Regions from separate parts of the Methylobacterium sp. CM6247 genome, predicted to be linked through region 1. Evidence: predicted binding sites of a transcription regulator. Region 1 holds the regulator's gene; each other region holds the start of a gene.
The links. Region 1 encodes LexA, which represses DNA repair genes until DNA is damaged. Its sites were predicted from a motif close to TGTTCNNNNTGTGTTCNG; they were not measured.
Positions count from the first base shown of each region.

Region 2: ACYQOP_RS11205 (ImuA family protein) is a predicted target of LexA. The motif match lies at 1,561-1,578, and genes of this name have one in related genera.
Region 3: recA (recombinase RecA) is a predicted target of LexA. The motif match lies at 2,485-2,502, and genes of this name have one in related genera.
Region 4: uvrA (excinuclease ABC subunit UvrA) is a predicted target of LexA. The motif match lies at 2,290-2,307, and genes of this name have one in related genera.

Region 1 is NZ_JBTXKX010000003.1:5,258,778-5,262,462, reverse strand. Features, by position in the region: gene ACYQOP_RS25950 (ComEC/Rec2 family competence protein) at 1-1,663, shown strand, start outside; gene lexA (transcriptional repressor LexA) at 1,657-2,394, opposite strand; gene ACYQOP_RS25940 (GntR family transcriptional regulator) at 2,761-3,453, opposite strand.
Region 2 is NZ_JBTXKX010000003.1:2,199,567-2,203,251, forward strand. Features, by position in the region: gene ACYQOP_RS11200 (Y-family DNA polymerase) at 1-820, opposite strand, end outside; gene ACYQOP_RS11205 (ImuA family protein) at 747-1,457, opposite strand; gene ACYQOP_RS11210 (collagen-like protein) at 1,779-2,774, shown strand; gene ACYQOP_RS11215 (TIGR03862 family flavoprotein) at 2,769-3,685, opposite strand, start outside.
Region 3 is NZ_JBTXKX010000003.1:2,902,665-2,906,349, forward strand. Features, by position in the region: gene cckA (cell cycle histidine kinase CckA) at 1-2,430, shown strand, start outside; gene recA (recombinase RecA) at 2,563-3,654, shown strand.
Region 4 is NZ_JBTXKX010000003.1:3,173,068-3,176,752, reverse strand. Features, by position in the region: gene ACYQOP_RS15945 (PAS domain-containing sensor histidine kinase) at 213-2,096, shown strand; gene uvrA (excinuclease ABC subunit UvrA) at 2,481-3,685, shown strand, end outside.

The DNA of each region.
Region 1 (3,685 bases):
CCGGGATGCCTATTTTCGCGGGATCGGTGCCGTCGGTTCCCTGGTAGGCAAGATCGACGTCAAGCATCCGCCCAGGCCTTTGCCCCGCTCGGTAGCGCTGGCAGCCGCCGTAGACGACGCCCGCAACGCGCTGACCCGGCGCATCACCGACGCCAATGGCGGGCAGGCCGGCGCGGTGGCCGCCGCCCTCGTAACGGGCAAGCGCGGCCTCATCAATGCCGAGACCAACGAGGTTCTGCGTGCGGCGGGAATCTACCACGTCGTCTCGATTTCCGGCCTCCACATGGTGCTCGCAGCCGGCGTCGTGTTCTGGCTCGTCCGCGCGCTGCTCGCCCTCATTCCGGGGCTCGCCCTGGTTTGGCCGATCAAGAAGATCGCCGCCGGCTTCGCCATGGTGGGTGTCACGGCCTATTGCGTCTTCTCGGGCTGGGATATCGCTGCCGAACGCTCGCTCATCATGACGTTGGTGATGCTCGGCGCGATCCTGGTAGATCGCCCGGCTTTGAGCATGCGAAACCTCGCGCTCGCTGCCCTCATCGCCCTCGCGCGCGAGCCGGACGGGATTCTCGGCCCGAGCTTTCAGATGTCGTTCGGCGCGGTTGCGGGCCTCATCGCTTGCGCCGGTGCGCTCAATCGCTGGATGCCGCCACGCGAAGGTGCGGGCCTCTTGGCCCGAACCTGGCGGTTTCTGGCTGTCGCGGTCCTTGGCACGCTGGCGACGACCTTGATCGCCCAGATCGCCACGGCGCCCTTCGCGACCTATCATTTCCAGACCGTCCAGCCCTTCGGCATCGTCGGCAATGCCCTGACCTTGCCCCTCGTCTCCCTGGCGGTGATGCCGGCGGCGGTTCTTGGGATCCTCGCCTATCCCTTCGCACTGGACCAGCCGGTCTGGTGGGCGATGGGGCTCGCCGTACGCGGGATGCTCACGATCTCCGGCTGGATCAGCGGGTTCGGACACGCCACGCTCGTCGTCCCGGCCTATGGCAGCACGGCACTCTGCCTGCTTGCTCTCGCCCTGCTCCTGCTGACACTTCCCGTCTCGAGCTTACGCTGGATCGGCCTTGCTCCGGCCGCTCTCGGTGTCGTGCTCGCTACCATGCCGCCGCGTTACGACGTCTACATCGACCGTGAGGGTGGCGGTGCAGCCTTCCGCGACGGGGACGGCCGATTGAGCATTCTCGGCAGCCCGCCGGCCTTCGTCCTCGAACAATGGCTCAAGGCGGATGGCGATTCGCGGAAAGTCGCCGCCGTCGCAGCCTCGCCGAGAAGCCGATGCGATACCGTCGGATGCGTCGTCGAGTTAGGACCGGGTCGGATCGTCGCCCTCGTCAAGGACAAGCGGGCCTTCGCGGAGGATTGCGAACGGGCGAGTGTGATCATCGCCCGCCGTGACGCTCCCAAAGACTGCCGGGCCGGCTTCGTCATCGATCGCGCATACCTAGCCCTACGCGGCGCCACCGCCATCCGTTTCGGCCCTGAAGGACCGCAGGTCACGTCCGCCCACCAACCTCATTCTCGTCCGCCATGGCGGCGGGCGGTCGCTGTCGTCACGCCGTCCCCTTCGCCTCCGAAGGAATCGGGACCAAGTCCGAAACCCATAGAACCCGAGGGCGACGACGGCGATCCGTCATCCGAAACGCAGTCGGACGGGCTTCAGTAACGACGGACCAGGCTGACGAGCCGCCCCTGGATCTGAACACGATCCGGACCCAGAACCCTCGTCTCGTAGGCTGGGTTTGCCGCTTCCAGAGCGATGGAGGAACCGCGGCGACGCAGGCGCTTCAATGTGGCCTCTTCATCGTCAATGAGGGCAACGATGATGTCGCCCGTATTCGCAGTGTCCTGCTTCTTGATCACGACAAGATCACCATCGAGGATACCCGCTTCGATCATCGAATCGCCACGGACCTCCAGCGCGTAATGTTCGCCGCCGGCCAGGAAGTCCGGTGATAGCGTCACGGAATGGCTCTGGTTCTGTATGGCGGAGATCGGCGTGCCGGCCGCGATCCGTCCCATGACCGGGATTGTGATCGACCTTCCGCTCTCGTCCTGGGCCTGGGTCGTTGGCTGGCGCAGGGACGGCATCGCCTTGGACCGACCGCCTTCGACGACGCTCGGCGTGAAGCGGCGAACTTCACCGGCGGGAGCGGGCTTCGACGCCGGTGCACCGGTCAGGCTCTCAGGCATCCGGATCACTTCGATCGCCCTGGCGCGATTCGGCAAACGACGCAGAAATCCGCGCTCTTCGAGGGCCGTGATCAACCGGTGGATCCCCGACTTCGATTTGAGATCGAGGGCGTCCTTCATCTCGTCGAAGGAGGGCGGGACACCACTCTCCTGCATCCGTTGTTGGATGAATTGGAGAAGATCCAGCTGCTTACGCGTCAACATACAGATCACTCTTCCACTGAAGCCAATGGCCGCGACTAACGCCGCTGAAACAAAACACGAACACGGTAGACGTTCCGCAAGTGTTCTGCAAGGGTTCCGTTAACCCGGTGGTAGAGTTTGTTCCTGAGGTGCAATGTTCCGCTCAAGCGGCCTTACCGCGGGCCGGCTTGGCGTCCGCCGGTATCACCCGCCGGGCCCTTCAATCATCCGATGGGGCTTCGTGCCGCGGGGGCTTACCCCGCCACTGTATGGCGGGCCTTCGCGGTGTCCGGCGGAGCCGCGCGCCCAGTCCCCGCCGATGACTTAGTCGGTCACCGACGGCCGGGGAGCCATGCGATATGGCGGGTACTCTGGCGGCAGCGTCGATCAGTCGAGATAGTCACCATATTTCTCGACATGGCTGGCGAGGCCGAGGCCGTGCTCGCGCACGAGGCGTTCCGCCAGATCTGCATCGCGCGCTTCCAATGCCTTGATGATCGCCACGTGTTCCTTGATCGAGTTGGCCGCGCGTTCCCCCTGACGCAGCGCGGTGTTGCGAATACCGCGGACATGCATCAGCAGGTTGCTGGTGATGTCTTTGATCACGTCGCACTGGCCGAGCGAAATGATCTTCTGGTGGAAGCGAATGTTGGCTTCCGAATACTCGTCGAGATGATCCGACGGGCGTCCTTCATAGAATTCTGGAAAGTGCTCACGCAGGCAGAGAAGTTGTTCGTCGGTGGCACGCTCGCAGGCGAGGCGCGCAGCCATGCTCTCCAAGGCAGACCAAGCCTGGATCATGCTGACAATTTCTTTCTTCGACTTCTTGATGACGAAGACACCGCGACGGGCCTCGAACCGCACGAAGCCTTCCTGCTCCAATACCGTCAGCGCTTCGCGCACAGGGGTGCGGCTCACGCCAAGGTTCAAGGACAGCTTTCGCTCATCCAGGCGAACCTCTTCACGCTGATTATAAATGTTCATGTTCGTGATTGCTTCTTTGAGCGCGTCATAAGCCAATGCACGCAAGCTTGAAGTCGCAACGATAGGCTTTACTTGAAATGTGTCGGATTTAACCATTTTTCATGCCACCTAGAATAATTTAAACTCGCACACGCGGGCGAGCACACTTGGTGTGAAGCATGCCAAACTCGCGTTTGAAATACAAGGAATGCCTCGGCCCGCTCAAAGCTCTTAACATAAGCTGAGTGGCGCTTTCCTCGCTACGGTTCGAAGAGCAGACTTCCGATTACCATGAAGGAAGGAGTTGTATTCTTCCCGTGTCGACCGGCCATGCGAAGCCTCGCGTTCG
Region 2 (3,685 bases), 3.1 Mb from region 1:
GGATGGCGGTGGCGACGATGCCGGCCTGATGTCCGATCGGGTCGAGGAATCCCTGGCTCGCGCCGAAGGCGGCAGGCTCGGCCAGGGAGACTAGCGGTTCGGGCCTCCTCCCCAATGCCTGATCGAGGCGCAGGAGCAGGGTCTCGCCGAAGCGTCGGGCGAGGGGAGGGCGGGGCGCGTCGGCCAACGCTCCGATCCGGCGCAGGCCGAGGCGACGCAGCGAGTCCGAGATGGACGGCTCGATCCGCAATGCGGCGACGGAAAGCTCGCGCAGGGACGGTGCATTGTCTCCGGGCGGCACGATGACGGGCCTCGCCGAACCGCCGTGGCGGGCATGGGCGAAGGCGCAGGCGGGCGTGTCGGCCAGGGCCAGCCGGGCGGGAATCGCATTGGCCGACAGGCGACCGGAAAGGTCGGCCATCAGGCCTTCCTCTCCGCCGAACAGATGGCTCGCCCCCTCCACGTCGAGGAAGAAGCCGGCAGCCCCCTCTGCCGGTCCGAACGGCGCGACCACGGGCGTGTAGCGACGGGCCCAGAGGCAGAGCCGTGCGAGGGCGGCGGCATCGGCCTCCGGGTCGGCGGGGTGGACGGCGATGCCGGGGCCGATCCTCGCTCGGGCTCGCGCCAGGGGCTCTCCCGGGCGCAGGCCCAGGGCCCAGGCAGCGGCATCCACTGCCGTGATGCGCAGGCCCCCCGGGCCGATGGCGGCCACGACGGAGGGCGCGGCCGCTTCTGGCGCCGCGTGTTCAAGCCGTGTTCGAGCGCGCCTGAGGCGCGTCAGCGGCCACTGCTCCAGCCAGACCGAAACGATGCGCGGCATGATCCCACTCCAGAAGCCAATCCCCGGTCCGTCCGTTGCGGCAGCGGTCGAGCCGTGCCCGCCAGCAGGGCCGCTCGATGCAGCCGAAGCGGTCCCGCAGGGCCGCCCCCGACCCGATCCGCCAGCGGGTCGCGGCCATGTTCGGGTTTTCCGCCTGCGGTGGCCGCAGGACGAGGAGGAGGCGGGAGGCCGCCTCGCCCGCCAGATGCAGCCGACGGCTCTGTTTCAGCGGCAGGCCGGCATCCACCAGCCCCGCCACTGCCCTCAGGCCCTGAGACCGCAGGGCTTCCTCCACGGCGCGGTAGGCATCCGCGTCGTTCTCCACCTCCAGGATCAGCAGGCGGCCCGGATCGAGGCCGAGCCCGGCGAGCCCATGGCCGTAGGGCGTCGGATGGCCCTTGCCGATGACGAGGAGCGCCTCTCCCTCGACCCGCGCGAGGTGACGCGCCACGAGGGCGAGGGTGAAGCCCAGGGCCGCCGCCTCGTCGCCCTCGGCTTCCGGCGCGATCTCGTGCGGTCGCCCGAGAGTGAGGCCGTTGCCGGGAAGCCCCGAATCGATATGGGCGATTCCCAGGGGCAACGACTCGACGCGGAGGGCGTCGGAATGTCCTCCCCCGTGATCGCGCAGGGCGGCCATCGCAACCCTCCGGCGCCGCGCGAACTCGTCCGTGTTCGTCTCGCCCTCATCGCGCATTGTCCGTTGAGCCAAAGCCATCCTGTCCGCACCGTCGCCGGACGATAAGAACAAAACAAGAACACACTCAACAGGTTTCAGGGGTCTGAAAAATTTCCCAACGCAAACAGTCGTTTCCCCTGTGGACGGCTGTGGATGAGTGTGGACGGCCGAGAATCGGCAGGGCGTTCGAGCCCTTCGTTGTGGACTTGACCCCATGGCCGGACCCGGCATTGTCCCTCCGCCGTGCCGGACCCCCGGCGCATCAGCCGGGAGAGAATGCCCATGCGCCTCGACCAAGCCGCCCAGTGCCAGGCCCTTCATCGCCCGTCCGGAAACAGCCAGAAGGCCGGTTCCCTGTTCGGCAAATCGCTGATCGGCCTGATGCTGCTCGTGGGCTCCTTCTCCGGGGCCGCCTTCGCGCAGGCGCCAGGCCAGGTCAGTCCCGGCCAGCCGGGCCGTGGGATGAGCGCCGCCCCGGCGACCGATGCCGCAGCGGCTCCGGGGCCCAGGGCCAGGACCAGGCGGGTCGTGACGCCGTCGCAGCCGATCCAGGTTTACGATGCGCGGATCGAGGGGGGAGACCTGCGGATCTCGGGCAGCGTGCGCAAGGCCGGCACCGTCGTCATTCTCGACGAAGACATCTCGGTGATGGCCGATTCGCGCGGGCGTTTCCTGTTCCGCCTTCCCTACCGGCCGGCTACCTGCGTCGCGGCGCTGAAGGCCGGTGAAGACGAGAGGGAGGCGGTGGTGGCCAATTGCGCACCCACGGGCGAGCCCGGCCCCAAGGGCGATGCGGGCCCCGCAGGCGAAACCGGGCCCCAGGGCATGGCAGGGCTTGTCGGACCGCAGGGGATTGCGGGCCCCGCGGGCGAGGCCGGGCCGAAAGGGGAGACGGGACCGAAGGGCGAGGCCGGGCTCAAGGGAGAGACTGGTCCCAAGGGCGATGTCGGTCCTAAGGGTGATGTCGGTCCCAAGGGTGAGGTTGGGCCAAAAGGCGATGTCGGCCCCAAGGGGGAAACGGGTCCCAGGGGCCCTGCCGGTCCTCAGGGCGAGCCGGGGGCAGCTGGCATTACGGCCAGCGCCGCCAACTCCAGCCTTCGTCCCGTCCGCAACGAGACGTGCTCGACAAGCGGCTGCGAGTTGAGCTGTGCCAGTGGCGAGGCCTTCGTCTCGGCCTATTGCCTGTCCTCGGGCAGCCCGTCCTTCGCCAATGGCGGCGCCAGCGCGTCCTGCCCGTCCGATGCCAAGGGCATGGTCGGGTTCTGCACGCGTCTATAGTTCCGGATCGGCCTCATCGAGCCAGTCCATCATCCCGGCGGCCGCCGCGCGACCGCTGGAAAAGGCGCCCTGCAGCAGGTAGCCGCCGGTGGGGGCTTCCCAATCCAGCATCTCGCCGGCGACGAAGACCCCCGGCCGCGCTTTCAGCATGAAGCGGTGATCGACGGCCTCGAAGGCGACGCCCCCCGCCGTGGAGATCGCCCGGTCGATCGGACGGGGAGCGAGCAGGCGCAAGGGAGCCGCCTTGATCAAGGCGGCGAGATCGCCCGCCGAGGATGGAAGCGCGCGGCCGGCCGCCTCGCGCAAAATTCCCGCCGCCACGGGGTCGAGCCCCGCATCCTTGCGCAGGCGCGTGGCGAGGGAGGCGCCCTGTTTGTGCGTCGCGAGGCGTCGCATCAGCGCATCCTCGGTCAGGTCCGGTCGCAGATCGAGGACGAGACGGGCCTCACCCTTGGCCTCGATCGCCTCGCGGATGAGGCGCGACAGGGCATAGACCGCCCCGCCCTCGATCCCGTCCGTGGTGATCATGGCCTCGCCGCGTACGCTCTCCTCGCCGAGCCTGAGCACGACGCGCTTCAGGGGCGTCCCGGCGAAGCGTTCGCGGAACACATCCGACCATGGCACGCCGAAGCCGACATTGGCGGGTTTGAGCGGCGAGACGGCGATGCCTGCCCCGGTGAGAAGCGGGACCCAGGTCCCATCCGAGCCGAGCCGTGGCCAGCTCGCTCCGCCAAGAGCCATCAGGGTCGCCTGGGGGGCCACCGTGACGCGTCCGTCCGGGGTCTGGAAAGCCAGGCTTCCATCCGCCTCCCAACCCAGGAAGAGATGCCGTGTGAGGATGCGGACGCGGGACGCATCGAGCCGCCCCAGCCATGCCCGCAGGAGTGGGGAGGCCTTGAAGCTCTTCGGGA
Region 3 (3,685 bases), 2.4 Mb from region 1:
CAGACCGGGCGCGACGACATCACCAAGGCCATTGTCGACGCGTCGCCCGAAGGCGCCATCGTGGTGGAGGATGGCGGCCGCCTGATCTACGCCAACGAAGCCTATCTCCGTATTTCCGGCGGGGAGACCTTCTCCAACCTGAGGCCGGTGGAGCGCGTCTTCGTCGGCTCGCCCGATGTGTCGGAGGCCGTCTACCGCCTCGCCCAGGCAGCCCATGACGGGCGCGGCCACGTGGAGGAAATCCGCATGGCGCCCCCGCCTCAGGGCGAGACCGAGCGCGCCTTCGCCTGGTTCCGCATCGCCGTGCGCGCGGTGGAGAGGCCGAGACTCCCGGCGACCCTGTGGACGGTCACCGACATCACGCACGAGCGCGAGCGCCAGGAGAACGTCTTCCAGGAGCTTCAGCACGCGATCGATTATCTGGACCATGCGCCGGCCGGCTTCCTGTCCATCGATCCGGCAGGCTCCATCGTCTACATGAACGCGACGCTGGCCTTCTGGCTCGGCTACGACCTCGCGACCGTGGGGTCCGGCGGCCTGCGCTTGCCTGATATCGCACCCAGCGCCGACGTGCTCACCGCCACCGAGGGATTGCCCGGCGAGGTGCGCACCGACCGGTTCGACCTCGACCTGCGGCGCCGCAACGGCCAGCCGTTGCCGACCCGGCTCTACCATCGCGTCGCCTTCGGCCAGGACGGCAAGCCGGGCCCGTCGCGCACCTTCGTGCTCAACCGCTCGGCCGGCGCCGAGAGCGACGAGCCGCAGCGCGCCGCCGAGGTGCGGCTCGCCCGCTTCCTCAACAACAGCCCCATCGCCATCGCGACCCTCGACCGGACCGGGCGCATCGCCCGCGCCAACGCGTCCTTCGCCCGGTTGTTCGGCGGCACCCCACGCCAGGCCGTGCCGGATGGGCGTGGCGAGCTCGGCACCGAGCCGACGATGTGGGAAGCCCTGCTCGACCGCGACAGGGCCGTCCTCGAGGGCGCCCTGGTGAAGGCCGCCGACGGGACCGTGGAGGTGCAACCGATCGAAGTGGCGCTGGCGGGGCCGGGAAACCGTTCCGCGCGGGTCTGGCTCAGCCCTGCCGGCGGCGACACCTCGGCGGCAGCGGATGCGGCCACGCCGGCCGACCGCGAGCGCGTGATCCTCTATGCCCTCGACACCACGGCGCAGCGCCAGCTCGAACAGCAGATCGCCCAGACCCAGAAGATGGACACGGTGGGCCAGCTCGCCGGCGGCATCGCGCACGATTTCAACAATGTCCTCCAGGCCATCATCGGATATTCGGACCTTCTGCTGGCCAGCCACAGGCCGACCGATCCGGCCTTCCAGGACATCATGCAGATCAAGCAGAACGCCAACCGGGCCGCGAGCCTGGTGCGGCAGCTGCTGGCTTTCTCGCGGCGTCAGACCCTGCGCCCGGAAGTGATGAATGTCGGCGAAGCCCTGTCCGATCTGACGCTGCTGCTGAAGCGCCTGCTCGGCGAGCGTGTCGATCTCGACCTCAAGCACGGGCGCGACATCTGGCCGATCAAGGCCGACGTGAACCAGTTCGAGCAGGTCATCGTCAATCTTGCGGTGAATGCCCGTGACGCGATGCCGAATGGCGGCCAGCTGCTCATCCGCACCGCCAACATCCTCGAAGGCCATGAGACTAACGAGCGCCAACCCGGCGCACCGGCGGGCGACCATGTCCTGATCGAGGTGCTCGATACCGGTGAGGGCATCCCGCCCGACGTGATGGAGAAGATCTTCGAGCCCTTCTTCACCACGAAGGATATCGGCAAGGGGACCGGCCTCGGCCTGTCCACCGTCTTCGGCATCATCAAGCAGAGCGGCGGCACCATCGACGTGCAATCGACCGTTGGCAGCGGCACCGCCTTCCGGATCTACCTACCGCGCCACGAGCCTGCGGCCGAGCCCGTTCCGGAAATCGCCGTCGCCGTTGCCCCGCAGAGCAACGCGGAGATCGCCGCCAGCCGGCTCAGGGGAGCGCGTGACCTCGAAAAGCCCGGCAGTGGCGGACAATCCGCCCCGCGCAAACCCTCTCCCGATCATACCGGGCAAGGCGTGATCCTGCTGGTGGAAGACGAGGACCCGGTCCGCGCGGTCAACAGCCGGGCCCTGTCGGCACGGGGCTACACAGTGCTGGAGGCGGCCTCGGGCCTCGACGCCCTGGCCCTCATCAGCGATGTCGACCAAACCATCGACCTCGTCGTCTCCGACGTGGTGATGCCGGAGATGGACGGCCCGACACTGCTGCGTGAACTGCGCAAGCACCGTCCTGATCTGAAGGTCATTTTCGTATCCGGCTATGCCGAGGACGCGTTCCGCAAGAACCTGCCCGACGGCGAGGATTTCAACTTCCTGCCCAAGCCCTTCAGCCTCAAGCAGCTCGTGGAAACGGTGAAGGAGACGATCGCCCGTTAGGGCGACGTTCTCCCGCCGAATGATGCGAAATCAGCACCCGGCACCTTGCAAAAAGAGAACAAAACAAGTACATCATTCGCATCCGAGGCACATTGAGCCTTGAGCTCTCCCCATGCATAAGGATGCCGACGAATGGCTCAGCCCGCGCTGAAAGTTGTGGATTCCCCGATGGTGGACAAGGACAAGGCGAAGGCGATCGATGCCGCGCTGTCCCAGATCGAGCGTGCTTTCGGCAAGGGCTCGATCATGCGACTCGGCAAGAACGATAAGGTAGCGGAGGTCGAGACCGTCTCCACCGGTTCGCTCGGCCTCGACATCGCGCTCGGCGTCGGCGGCTTGCCGCGTGGCCGGGTGATCGAGATCTACGGCCCCGAATCATCAGGCAAGACCACCCTTGCCCTTCACACCATCGCCGAGGCCCAGAAGAAGGGCGGCGTCTGCGCCTTCGTGGATGCGGAGCACGCTCTCGATCCGGTCTATGCGCGCAAGCTCGGCGTGCAGCTCGACGATCTCCTGATCTCGCAGCCCGATACCGGCGAGCAGGCCCTGGAGATCACCGACACCCTGGTGCGCTCGGGCGCTATCGACGTGCTCGTGGTCGATTCGGTGGCGGCGCTCACGCCCCGCGCCGAGATCGAGGGCGAGATGGGCGACAGCCAGCCCGGCCTTCAGGCCCGCCTGATGAGCCAGGCCCTGCGCAAGCTCACGGGCTCGATTTCGCGCTCGAAATGCATGGTCATCTTCATCAACCAGATCCGGATGAAGATCGGCGTCATGTATGGCAGCCCGGAGACGACCACCGGCGGCAATGCACTGAAGTTCTACGCGTCGGTGCGCCTCGATATCCGTCGTATCTCGACCCTCAAGGATCGTGACGAGGCCATCGGCAACCAGGTCCGCGTCAAGGTCGTCAAGAACAAGGTCGCGCCGCCCTTCAAGCAGGTCGAGTTCGACATCATGTTCGGCGAGGGCGTCTCGAAGGTCGGTGAGTTGATCGACCTCGGGGTGAAGGCCGGGATCGTGGAGAAGTCCGGCGCGTGGTTCTCCTATGCGAGCCAGCGCCTCGGCCAGGGCCGCGAGAACTCGAAGGGGTTCCTGCGCGACAATCCGGACATCGCCAACAAGATCGAAGCCGCGATCCGGCAGAATTCGGGATTGCTGGCCGACAAGATCCTCGAGACCGCCAAGCCCACGGCGGACGATCTGGACGAAGGCGAGGCCTGATCGCCTCGTAAGTCATGAAAGAGGCCGTCGC
Region 4 (3,685 bases), 2.1 Mb from region 1:
CAAGTCTCCGATCCGAGTTCGATACGCTGTGGGTGGGGAGGATCTCGCGAAATCTCGTGGCGAGACTTGTTCGTTGCGAGGTCCGACTGCATTTCATGTGATGGCGATCGACGGAATCAGACCCGCATCCGATGACCACTGCGAATGTACCTCCACCCTTCCGAGGGAGTCGTCGCGATCTTCCTTCGCCGGTAAGGACCGCGGCCGGTGGTATGACCGACGGTGCCGTTGGCATCGGCGGTGGTGCCGCCTCCCTCGATCGGTGGTCGACCGACGAGCGCTATCGCCTCGTGGCCAGGGCGACCAACGATGTCGTCTGGGATTGGGACCTGCTGCGCGACGCCATCCTGTGGAACGAGGCGCTCGAGACGTCCTATGGCTGGCGGCCTGCCCATATCGGTCCCGGCTCCGACTGGTGGCTCGGCAACATCCATCCCGATGACCGCGCCATCGTCTCCGCCGGGCTGAATGCCTTTCTCGACGGAGGCTCGGACAGGTGGAGCTGCCAGTACCGTTTCCTCAAGGGAGACGGGGCCTATGCCGACGTGCTGGACCGCGGATATCTCGTCCGCGATGCTTTGGGCGCGCCGGTGCGGATGGTCGGCGCGATGCTCGACGTCACCGTCAGAAGCAAGTTGGAGGCTCAGTTCCGCGCGGTCTTCGAGGGTGCCAATATCGGGATCGTCCAGTTCGATCCCCGCAGCGTCCTGGCGCTCAGGGTCAACGCCAAGCTCTGCGAGATCTGGGGTGCGCCGGAATCCGAGATCGTCGGTCGCTCCCTCGCCCAATGGACCCCCGCCGAGGATGCGGATGCGCGCGACGACCTGCATCGCCGCCTCGCCACCGGCGAGACCCTTCAGGACCGGTTCGAGAAGCGCTACCGGAGACGCGACGGCCGGATCATTTGGGCGAGGGTGAACCTCGTCTCCCAGACCCTGGGTGACGCCGTTCACGCCATGGCGATGATCGAGGACATCACCGAGGAGAAACGCGCGGATGCCCGTCGCGAGGCGCTGATCAGCCTGGGCGACCGCCTGCGTGAATTGCGCTCGAACGCCGATGTCGTGGCCATGACGGCGGAGATCCTGGGCCGCGCCCTCGGGGCGACGCGGGCCGGCTACGGCATGGTCGACCTTCCGGCGGGGCTGGTGACGGTGGCGCATTCCTGGTCCTCGGACGGACAGACTTTTCCGAGCCGGACCCTGCGGCTCGAGGAATTTCCCGCCAGTATCGCCGGCCTGCGGCGCGGCGAGATCCTCGCGGTGGACGATCTCGCGACCTCCCCCGACCTCGATAGCGATGCGGAACTCTACATCGCGGAGGGTGTGCAGGCGGTGATCTCCGTCCCCCTGCTCCAGCGCGGTCGCCTCGTCGGCGTGCTCTATGCGACGGAGGCCTCGCCACGCTCCTGGACGCCGCACGAGATCGCCTTCGTCCGCGAGGTGGCGGAACGGGCCTGGAGCAGCCTGATCCGGATCGAGGCGGACGAGCAGCAGCGGATTCTCAACCGCGAACTCAGCCACCGCATGAAGAACACCCTCGCGATGGTTCAGGCGATCGCCTCGCAGAGTCTGCGCAACGTCACCGATGTGGAAGCGGCCAAGCATGCCTTGGCCGCGCGCCTGATCGCCCTCGGGAATGCCCACGACATCCTGCTGACCGGAGAGCGCGAGAGCGCCGCCATCTCGACGATCCTGCAGAGCGCCCTGTCCCTTCACGACGACCAGCAGCCGGGGCGGTTCGATCTGTCGGGGCCCGAGATCGTCATCGGCTCCAAGGCGGCCCTGTCGCTCGCCCTGATGATGCACGAACTCGCCACCAATGCCGCCAAATACGGCGCCCTTTCCAGGCCGGACGGCCGCGTCGTCGTGGAATGGCGGGTGGTCGCGGTGGGAGACGACGACACGATCCACCTCGTCTGGTCCGAGCATGGCGGGCCACCCGTGAGCCCCCCGACGCGGAAGGGCTTCGGCTCACGGCTCATCGAACGCGGGCTCGCCGGCGCCGTCGGCGGCGAGGTCTCCCTCGCCTACGAGCCCGATGGGCTGATCTGCCGGGTCGTCGCGCCCCTCGGCGGGTTTCAGACGAGCGTCTAGGGCGTTCTGCGCCGAAGTGGTTGCCGGTTCGGCGAGCAGGAGCGCGACAAACGAAGGCCTGGAAATGCGTGCCGACCCACCGCGGTCGGGTGCCGCTCCAGCAGAGGAGCGTGTCCCACTTCCATGGTGCGTTCGGTCGCGAGAGCTTGGCGAGCGTCCGCCCGAGCGCAGAATTCAGCGCCGATATTGTAGCTGTACGCTTTTTGTTCTAGCTGGGTGGCGGATATGCGTGGCGTGCGTCTTGCCCGCCCGGCCCGTGCGCCCGACATGGCGACCGGTGGCGGGACCGTTGTCTTCGACCTCGCCGCATGACGTCCCGGAGACGATCCCCGCGCGTCGTCGCCGATCCTCCTTTCCGCCAAGTCCTGCCGCCGAAGAGACCCAATGGCCAAAGCAAAAGCCGCCGCCAAGACACCACGGGGCCTGAAGAGCCAAGCGGCGCAGGCACAGGAAGAGAGCGTCGAGGCGCGGATCGAGAAGCTGTTCGAGGGAAGTCCCGACCGTCGCGTCATCGCCGTGCGCGGCGCGCGCGAGCACAACCTCAAGAACATCGATCTCACGATTCCGCGCGACAAGCTCGTGGTCTTCACCGGCCTCTCGGGGTCCGGCAAGTCGTCGCTCGCCTTCGATACGATCTATGCGGAAGGCCAGCGCCGCTACGTCGAATCGCTCTCGGCCTATGCCCGTCAGTTCCTCGAGATGATGTCGAAACCCGATGTCGATCAGATCGACGGGCTCTCGCCGGCCATCTCCATCGAGCAGAAGACGACGTCGAAGAACCCGCGCTCCACTGTGGGGACCGTCACCGAGATCTACGATTACATGCGCCTGCTCTGGGCGCGGGTCGGCATCCCCTACTCGCCCGCCACCGGCCTGCCGATCGAGAGCCAGACCGTGAGCCAGATGGTCGACCGGGTACTGGCCCTGCCGGAGAAGAGCCGGCTCTATCTCCTCGCCCCCGTGGTTCGGGGCCGGAAGGGCGAGTACCGCAAGGAGATCGCCGAGTTCCAGAAGAAGGGCTTCCAGCGTCTTCGCATCGACGGCGAATACTACCCGATCGACGATGCGCCGAAGCTCGACAAGAAGCTCAAGCACGATATCGACGTGGTGGTGGACCGGCTCGTGGTCCGCGCCGACATTGCCGCGCGTCTCGCCGATTCGTTCGAGACCGCCCTGGAACTGGCCGACGGCATCGCGCTGATCGAATTCGCCGATCCGGCCGAGGGCGAGACCATCACCTTCTCGTCGCGTTTCGCCTGCCCGGTCTCGGGGTTCACGATCGCCGAGATCGAGCCGCGCCTGTTCTCGTTCAATAACCCGTTCGGCGCCTGCCCGACCTGCGGCGGCATCGGCCACGAGATGCGGATCGACCCCGAACTGGTCATCTCCGACGTCAAGCTCAGCCTCAAGCGCGGGGCCGTCGGCCCCTGGGCGAAATCGACCTCGCCCTATTACGGACAGACCCTGGACGCCCTGGCGGGGCATTACGGTTTCAAGACCACGTCGCCCTGGTCGGACCTGCCGGAGACGGCGCACAAGGTCATCCTCTACGGCTCCGGCCGCGAGTCGATCCGCTTTGCCTATAACGA